DNA from 4 places in the Alishewanella sp. HL-SH06 genome. Region 1 is predicted to be linked to each of the others. Evidence: predicted binding sites of a transcription regulator. Region 1 holds the regulator's gene; each other region holds the start of a gene.
The links. The regulator sigma-54, encoded in region 1, starts transcription at its own class of promoters, with help from an activator protein. The targets are predictions, from matches to a motif close to GTTGGCACGNNNNTNGNNT.
Positions count from the first base shown of each region.

Region 2: ACUJFK_RS14685 (DUF2726 domain-containing protein) is a predicted target of sigma-54. The motif match lies at 1,149-1,167, and genes of this name have one in related genera.
Region 3: ACUJFK_RS13610 (FlgO family outer membrane protein) is a predicted target of sigma-54. The motif match lies at 889-907, and genes of this name have one in related genera.
Region 4: ACUJFK_RS02075 (DUF2884 family protein) is a predicted target of sigma-54. The motif match lies at 889-907, and genes of this name have one in related genera.

Region 1 covers NZ_CP199752.1:852,619-854,823, forward strand. Annotated here, with positions in the region: gene ptsN (PTS IIA-like nitrogen regulatory protein PtsN) at 1-118, opposite strand, end outside; gene hpf (ribosome hibernation promoting factor) at 125-412, opposite strand; gene ACUJFK_RS03830 (RNA polymerase factor sigma-54) at 438-1,925, opposite strand; gene lptB (LPS export ABC transporter ATP-binding protein) at 1,974-2,205, opposite strand, start outside.
Region 2 covers NZ_CP199752.1:3,169,132-3,171,336, forward strand. Annotated here, with positions in the region: gene aceB (malate synthase A) at 1-1,024, opposite strand, end outside; gene ACUJFK_RS14685 (DUF2726 domain-containing protein) at 1,214-1,876, shown strand; gene ACUJFK_RS14690 (hypothetical protein) at 2,027-2,205, shown strand, end outside.
Region 3 covers NZ_CP199752.1:2,929,279-2,931,483, forward strand. Annotated here, with positions in the region: gene ACUJFK_RS13605 (FlgO family outer membrane protein) at 1-240, opposite strand, end outside; gene ACUJFK_RS13610 (FlgO family outer membrane protein) at 237-857, opposite strand; gene ACUJFK_RS13615 (thymidylate synthase) at 1,197-2,045, opposite strand; gene lgt (prolipoprotein diacylglyceryl transferase) at 2,042-2,205, opposite strand, start outside.
Region 4 covers NZ_CP199752.1:465,369-467,573, forward strand. Annotated here, with positions in the region: gene ACUJFK_RS02075 (DUF2884 family protein) at 68-850, opposite strand; gene ACUJFK_RS02080 (assimilatory sulfite reductase (NADPH) flavoprotein subunit) at 1,137-2,205, shown strand, end outside.

The DNA.
Region 1 (2,205 bases):
GTTCGGGAAGCTGCTGGTGAGCCAGTTCGGCGATATATTCGAGGATACGTTTTTTACTGTTAAATAGAACTGCACTTTTCGTGCAGTTCTCCGCTAACATTGCGTTTAAATTCATAATAATGTCTTAGTGTCGTGACAGTTTTTCTTTGTGTTTAATGACCTGCCGATCGAGTTTGTCTATTAACTGGTCAATCGCAGCATACATGTTTTCGTTCTCAGACACCGCAAACACTTCGCCACCGGTGAGATGGATTTTAGCTTCGGCAATCTGTTGTAATTTTTCCACGTTTAAGATGACATGTACATTATTAATGTTCTCGAAATGACGCTCTAGCTTAGCAAATTTATTCTCGACATAATCTTTTAAGGCTTCGGTAATTTCGACGTGACGGCCTGTTAAATTGATTTGCATAGACTCTTCCTTTTAGTTAAGACACTTACAGCAGGGTCTTTCGTTGATTTGACGGCGGAATAAACAACGATTCGCGGTATTTAGCGATAGTTCGCCTAGCCACGTTTATCCCTTGTTCTAACAAAATTTCCGCCATTTTACTGTCACTTAGCGGTTTTGCCGGATTTTCTGCCGCCACCAATTTTTTAATAAAAGCACGAATGGCAGTGGAAGAACATTCACCACCACTCTCTGTACTAACATGACTGGAGAAAAAGAACTTAAGTTCAAAAATTCCACGTGGTGTATGCATATATTTATGAGTGGTGACGCGTGAGATAGTCGACTCATGCATACCGACCATTTCTGCAACATCATTCAATACCATCGGTTTCATGGCTTCTTCACCATGCTCAAAAAAGGCTTGTTGTTGCTGCACAATGCAATTGGCTACTTTGAGTAAAGTATCGTTTCGGCTTTCTAAGCTCTTTAAAAACCATTTAGCTTCTTGCAAGTGCGAACGAATAAATTGCGTATCAGCGGTATTTTTAGCGGTTTTGCTCATCGCCGCATATTGCTGATTGATCCGTATTTTGGGCATAGCGTCAGCGTTTAATTCGACTTGCCAGCGACCTTTTACTTTTGTCACCGTGACATCAGGAATAACATATTGCTGCTCTTGTTTAATCACATCAGCACCAGGCCGTGGATTTAAACTGTGGATCAACTGCATGACTTCCTTTAACTCTTCTTCTTTGAGTTTAGTCACGCGCATCAAAGAACGAAAGTCTCTATTCGCTAAAAATTCGGTATAGTTGCTAATAATGAGTTTTGCATCATTTAAATAGGGGGTAGTTGGCTCAAACTGCCGTAACTGCACCAGTAAACACTCTTGCACCGAGCGCGCGCCAACCCCGACCGGATCAAATAATTGAATGCGTTTAATCACGGCTTCAACTTCGTCGGCCTCGACCTCGTTAGATTGCAGTGAGTCGAGTATTTCTTCGCAGCTGATACTTAAAAAACCATTGTCATCGATGGCTTCAATAATGATCTCAGCAATAGCCCGGTCGATTTCAGAAAAGGGCGTGAGTTGCATTTGCCAACGTAAATAATCTTGCAGGGTATCGCTGGTTTCACCCTGATACACCATATCGTCATCAGGCATGTTGCCACTGCTAACAGGGGCGGCACTGACTAAGTCATCCCAGTTATTATCTAGCGGTAAATCTTCTTGGATGTTTTGTTTATTCAGATCATCGCTGGTATCGCGATCGGCTGCGTCTTTTTGCTCTGAGTTTTTGTTGCGTGGATCGTCAAGGGTATCGCGATTGATATTGCCAAGACTGTGATCAACCTCATCTGGCTGACGTTCGAAATCATCATCGCCTTCGAGTAACGGGTTCGCGTCTAACGCTTCCTGTATTTCTTGCTGTAGCTCAATGGTGGACAACTGTAATAGGCGTATCGCCTGTTGCAGTTGTGGCGTCATGGTAAGCTGTTGTCCTAGGCGGAGTTGCAAAGAGGGCTTCATGTACCTGTAATTCTCTCCTGAATGCGCAGTTGCGTTCTATCTTCTTTACTATAGCCTGAATTGCTCACCTAGGTATACATCACGCACCTGCTGATTTGCTAGAACATCTTGCGGAGAACCGGCTGCAATCAGTTCGCCATGACTGACAATATAAGCGATTTCACAAACATCTAACGTTTCACGCACATTATGGTCAGTAATGAGAACACCAATGCCACGTTGGCTGAGGTGTTGAATGATTTTTTTGATATCAAGTACTGAAATCGGGTCAACCCCAGCA
Region 2 (2,205 bases), 1.6 Mb from region 1:
TCACCGCCGGATCTTTTGCCGGAATAAAGGCCGCCATGCCGCCCATGGCTAAAGCGCCACGTTTATGACAAGTTTTAATGAGTAAGCGAGAGTAAGCACTTAAAAACGGCTTATGCATAGAAACGACCTGCCGATCGGGTAACACGCGATCCGGATGGTTGTTTAATGTTTTGATATAACTGAAGATATAATCCCAACGACCACAGTTTAATGCCACGATATGGTCTTTCATCATATAAAGGATTTCGTCCATTTCAAAAGCCGCTGGCAGCGTTTCGATCAACACAGTCGCGCGGATCGTCCCAATAGGCACAGCAAAACGTTGCTCGGTGTAACGGAAGATATCATCCCACCATTTCGCTTCTAAATGGCTTTGTAATTTGGGTACGTAGTAATACACCCCGGTGCCATTTTTCAGGCGGGTGCGATAGTTATGATAAAAATACAAAGCAAAATCGACCAAGCCACCGGGGATCGGTTCACCTGCCAATTCAATGTGCTTTTCCCATAAATGCAAGCCACGCACACGGGCAATTAATAAAGCGGGATGCTCTTTTAGCGCATAATGTTTGCCGCTTTGTGGATCGGTATAACTGATCGTGCCAAGGTTAGCATCGCGTAAATTGATTTGCCCTTCCACCATGCCATCCCAACTGGGTGTTTGCGAATCTTCAAAATCCGCCATAAACACTTTAACATCCGCATTTAACGCGTTTATGATCATTTTGCGTTCTACCGGCCCAGTAATTTCGACACGACGATCTTGTAAATCAGCGGGTAAAGCGGCCACTTGCCAATCGCCATGGCGGATCGCTGCCGTTTCTGCTAAAAAGTCAGGTAAAGCACCGGCATCATATTTGGCTTGGCGTTGTTGCCGTGCGCTTAACAGCTCTTTTAACGGCGGGCGGAATAATTGAGCAAGCTCTGCGACAAATTCGCAAGCCGCTGGCGTTAAAATTTCTTGATAGGCTTCAGGCATTGCGCCTTTGATAGTCAGCGCGCCACAAGTTGTTACTGCTGCCATGATCGTGTCCTTGTACTATTTCAGATGCAGTAACTATAAGCCTAAATTACATATAAATACCATTAATGAAGATGATGGCTGGCATCAATTCAAAAAATAACCTTGTTAGCACCGCATTAAAAATATTGGCACAGCTTATGCTTGTTTGAACTCATCGTTCTTGCTGTCAATTCTTTGTCGGAGGTAAGCATGGAGTTTATCATGCTGTTATTAGTGCTACTGGTCGTGGTTATTGCTTTGGTTGCCAGTCGTTTTATTGACAATAGTAACCCGTTCCAAGTGCAGCGGAAGGCTGCGTTGTTTAGTCCGGTTGAACGTTCTTTTTTGGGTTTATTAGATAAAGCAGTACAAAATGACTATCGTATTATGAACAGAGTGCGCTTAGCCGATGTCTTAGATATCAAGGCCAGTGTCTCTGACAAAAACCGGCGCAGCACCCAGTTAAAGCTTAATGCCAAATATCTCGATTATGTCTTGTGCGAACCTGAAACGATGAAAGTGGTGGCGGTACTTGACTTAGTTAATCCACAAAATAAAGAAGGGCACAAAGCCGTACCAGATTGGTTTGTAAGTGGTGCGCTTGATGCAGCTGGCGTGCCTTATTTACGTATTGCTATTAAGGCAGGTTACACCGTAACCGAATTACAAGCGGCACTCGCGGTTAAACTGGGTAAACCGGCACCGAAAGTGGAACCCTTATTAAAAGGTTTAGTGAAAAAAGGCCCTACCCGGCCAATCCGTACTGTTAAGCCGGCTTTGGTGAATACCGCCCTATCAGGCCGTTTAATGTCACCGGCTTTATCAAAGTCACAAATTAAAGCGCAATCTACCGCGCTAGTCCAAGTTTCTTAACGCTTTGGAGAAATGAGTCACTCCGCGCTAAGATCGAATGCCGCCTGCTGCAACAGGCGGCATTCACCTTTTTTAATAAGGCAAAAAAATGCCTAAAGTTTGCCAACCGCTTGCCGATAACCAGATGACCTGTTGCTAATAGGAGGTTCTATGAGTCAATCCGTTGGCGCACTTGCGTCTGCTCAGGCTTTTGAAGTGCTGGGCGCTGTGATGGCAAAGAAACAACAAGAACAGCAAGGGCAAATGGCCACGAGCTTAGTACAAAATGCTATGCAAAGTATTGAGCCTACTGCCGCTGCACAATCTGTTGGAAATCTTGGCCAGAACAT
Region 3 (2,205 bases), 1.9 Mb from region 1:
CATCAACTCTTGTACTAAATTACGCGCATAATTATCCAGCGTTACCACGGGGGTTTGCCGATAGTGTTGTGTGACCGATTGCGGTTCAAAGGCTTGTTGGTTGGCAATGCGCTGCTCTCGAGCCAGCTCTCCCCGCATCGTCACCGCATTCTCTGGCACAATTTTCGGCTGTTTAGTTGCCTGTTGTACGCAAGCGGTTAAGCTAAAAGCAACAACAGCACTGATAACAAAAGCTCTCATGGTTTCTCTCCGATCCGATCACTACGGAATAAATAATTACCGCGTTTTTGTATTTTATCTGGGCTCCACATCACATTGTGTGGCACAAAATCGGTGGCAGCGGCGATCACTTGTTGATTATCCAGCTCAATCAAACGTACATTAACCACTAAACCATCTTCTTGCACGGTATAGGTGCCGGTTAATAATGCTCTGGCACCATGCTGTTGGCGTAACGCCGATATCTGCCGAGATAGCGCTTGCTCATGATCGGTTTGCAATAACAATTCTTGGCGTAAGCGCAGATCTACAGCGACAAAACCTCGTTGCACCGCTTCGCTAAGCATACTTTCAGCAAGTTGATTCGCTAAATCAATTTCTTGCTCACTTAATTGCGCCAGGCTCAGTTGTCGTGTCGGTAGAAAACTGCTGACCGCCAACGGGCTGCGAAAGTGCTCACTACTGATCGACGCAAACAGTGTTTGTGCTAAACGATGCGTGTAAAAATCTAGTGGCCGTGCACTCAAACCAACGGCAGAAACTTGCCGTAATGGCATTTTGACAGTGGGTTCAGGCTCTGCTTTTTGCGCGCAGCCACAAAGCAGCAGCAATAATGCGCTGGCAAGAAGATATTTCATGATCACCTCATCCTGGTCGATTACTGTTTTAAAGCAAAAACCACGCCAGAAATTAAGTTGGGTTCTTGACGCTAAGGTGTATTAAGCGAAATACCAGAGCTTGTTGACAATAAGTGTGAAATTGCGACTATCGCTAGGTGTGATTTAAGACGACGAGATGTTATTGCCGCACCCTACAGACTTTGACTAAAAAATAACTCAGCATTACGCCAAGTTAAGTTAGTTAAGCAAATCGCGTTATGCTAAATACTCAACTGCTCGGCATTATGCATAACGCTGCCAATGCACAGCGTTATGCTGTTTGCCTACTATCGCCAAAGCCGCAGCAAGGTTTAGCAATTAAACACTGAACGGGTATTTAATGGCTGGATGCGATTGATAACCTTCTAAGGTAAAGTCATCAGGAGTGACCCATTGCTCAATATCGGCGAGTGTTTTGATATTGGGGTTAAGGTGTAATTTCGGCAGCGGGAACGGCTCACGGAGTAGCTGCTGTTTTAATAATGGTAACTGATTTTCGTAAATATGCGCATTAACGATTTTATGATAAACCTTGCCAGGCTTATGCCCGGCAATTTGCGCGATTAAAGCCAATAACACAAAGCATTGTACTTGATTAAAGTTCAGACCCAGAGGCACATCACAGCTGCGCTGGTAAGAAGTCAGTGATAAAGTATCACCAAGTAAACTGAAGGTATGCGTGTGCATACATGGCCGTAAGCAGCCTAATTCAAACTCACCTGGGTTATAAAAAGTCAAAATTTCGCCACGATCATCAATCCCTTGCGATAAGTTGTGAACGAGTTTTTGTAACTGATCTAAGCGCGAGCCATCAGGCTTCTGCCAGCCACGCCCTTGCACGCCATAAACACGGCCTAAATCATCAACCCCTTTGCGGGCGGGATTATTTAACCACGCTGCATTTTCGTTGGCATTCGCATTCCAGGTGTTACAGCCCAGTTCGCGAAACTGCGCAGCATTGTCATAACCACGAAGATAACCTAATAATTCGGCGATGGCGGCTTTATAGTAACTTTTACGCGTGGTTAATAACGGAAACTCATTCGCAGCGACATTGTATTCAAGATCAGCATTGATCACCGTTAAGCAGCGAGTACCCGTGCGTTGGTTATCAACCCAAACCCCTTCATCAATAATGCGCTGACAAAGTTTTAAATACTGCTTCATTGGCTACTCACTCCTGACGCTCTGCCTTGCTTGAACGAAAACACCATAATCCCGATGCCGGCTAACATCATGGGTAAGCAAAGCCATTGCCCCATGGTCATGCCAAGTGATAATAAGCCCAGATGTGCATCAGGCTCACGGAAGAATTCAACGGTAAAAC
Region 4 (2,205 bases), 390 kb from region 1:
TGCGGGATGGCAAAAAGGGCGTACGGCAACGGAGTTGCGTACGCCAAGCTCGCGGTTAGGATGGGGGTTATTCTGCTTTTGTGTTATGCAATGTCACTAGCGTAAAGGGCTGCATCGCGGGTAACTGTTGTTGTAACTGGCGCTCTAATTGCTGTAATTGTTCAAGCTCAGTACACAAGGTTGCGGCTTGCTCTTCAAGTTGTAGGGCTTTACCTTGCATGTTTTGCTCGAGTTGCTCACCCATGGTTTCCATTCGCTCGCCAAAAGCATTCATGCGATCTTCAAATGAGCCACTACCACTTAACATGCTCTTGCCAACATGCATCAACATATTGCCCATTAGTTGCTGCACCATGTCTTCCATGGCCGCATCAAACTCTGGCCCAAAGGCTTGGTCCAGTTGCTCTAGCTTGCTGCCATTCAATAGCAAGGTATCGCCTTGTTGTCTTACCACTAAGTCTAAGCTTTGGCGAAGGTGTGCAAAAGCCGGTTGCAGTGCGCTTTGTTCCATGTCTGATTGGCCAGTTAACCCTGCAAACGTTTGCTCTAAGGCGCTGGTGGCTAACTGCAAAGCGTTGTTAACTAAATTCAGCGTACTGAAAGCTTGCTGGCGAACACTTTGCTGGTATTGCTGTAATAGCGCCGCAGTACTAGCATCGGTAGGGTGTAATTGCTCGGCAAGCCACAATTGGCCTGAGTTTGAAATACGCCACAGCGGCTGCTCTTCAGCTTGCAGGCTGACATCTTGCGCTGTAATGCGTAAATCATGTTTTAACGTTAAATGACAATTTTCTGCTGCACTGAGTTTTCCAACAAAAAAGACACAGCAAATAAGTAATAAGGTTCTCATGATCAGTCCTTGGTTGTATTTCAATCACGCTGAGTAGTTTGCAAAGCCAATGCCAACTGCAAATTATTGGATTTAATAGCTTTAATTTTTAAGGTGGCAGTTGTGACTGCTTAGTGTTGGCATGAAATACTATTTTTTGGCGAATTAGACCACATTGTTTCAAGGGGTTTTGGTCAGCATGAGTGGTTTTTAATTACTAATTGGCATAAAGAAGAGAGATCCATTCTTTTACCTGAATGACTTTAGCTGGCTAAAATAATCATCTAGATTTTTTGCAGGATATTTTATGCTTTTATCGTCTCTTGTTGCCCAAGCTAGCCCGTTGTCTGAGCAGCAAATTATTGAGTTGCAAGCTTTGCTGGTGAAATTGAATCCGATCCAACAAGCGTGGGTGAGTGGTTATTTAGCGGCCAGTGCCCAGTTAGCGGGGCAGACGTTAGCCGCACCCAGCGCCGCCCCCATTGCTGCCGCGCCAAGCTTAACGGTGTTGTTTGGCTCTCAAACGGGTAATGCCAAACATGTTGCGGAGGATATTGCAGCCGCAGCAACGGCCAAGGGGTTCGCGGTAAAAGTACAAGACTTGGCTGAGTATAAAAATACCAGCTTGAAAAATGAACGCTTGTTGGTGATGGTCACCTCAACTTATGGTGAGGGCGAACCGCCCGAAAATGCCATCAGTTTTTATAATTTTCTCTTTAGCAAGAAAGCGCCTGCGCTGCCTGAATTACGCTATGCCGTATTAGGCTTAGGCGACACCAGCTATGAATTCTTTTGTAAAACGGCGCAAGACTTTGATGAGCGTTTAGGTTCGCTTGGTGCAAAAGCGCTGATTGCCCGTGCCGATTTAGATGTTGACTACGCTGAGCAAGCCGCGCAATGGCAACAGCAGCTGATAAAAGCACTGGAGCCTGAATTGGCTCAGGTAAGCAGTGCGGTAGCGGTGGATTTGACGAGTGTAGCTGCGCCAGCGGCAGTCAGTAGCTATAACAAGCAGCAACCCTTTAGTGCGGAATTGTATACCAATCAAAAAATCACGGGTCGAGACTCGACTAAAGATGTGCGGCATATCGAAATTTCTTTAGCCGGTTCAGGTTTAACTTATCAACCGGGTGATGCCTTAGGGGTCTATTTCCGTAATGATCCGTTGTTAGTGCGCGAGTTGTTATTACTCACCGGCATTGCCAGTAATACGCCGGTGCAGTTAGCCGAGTTGCAGCTACCGATAGCCGAGGCCTTGATTGAGCATCTAGAGCTAACGCAATCGTATCCGGGGTTTGTTAGCCGTTATGCCACGGCTATCGGCCATGCCGAATTACAAACCTTGACGGCTGACAAAGTGGCGTTGCGACAGTATT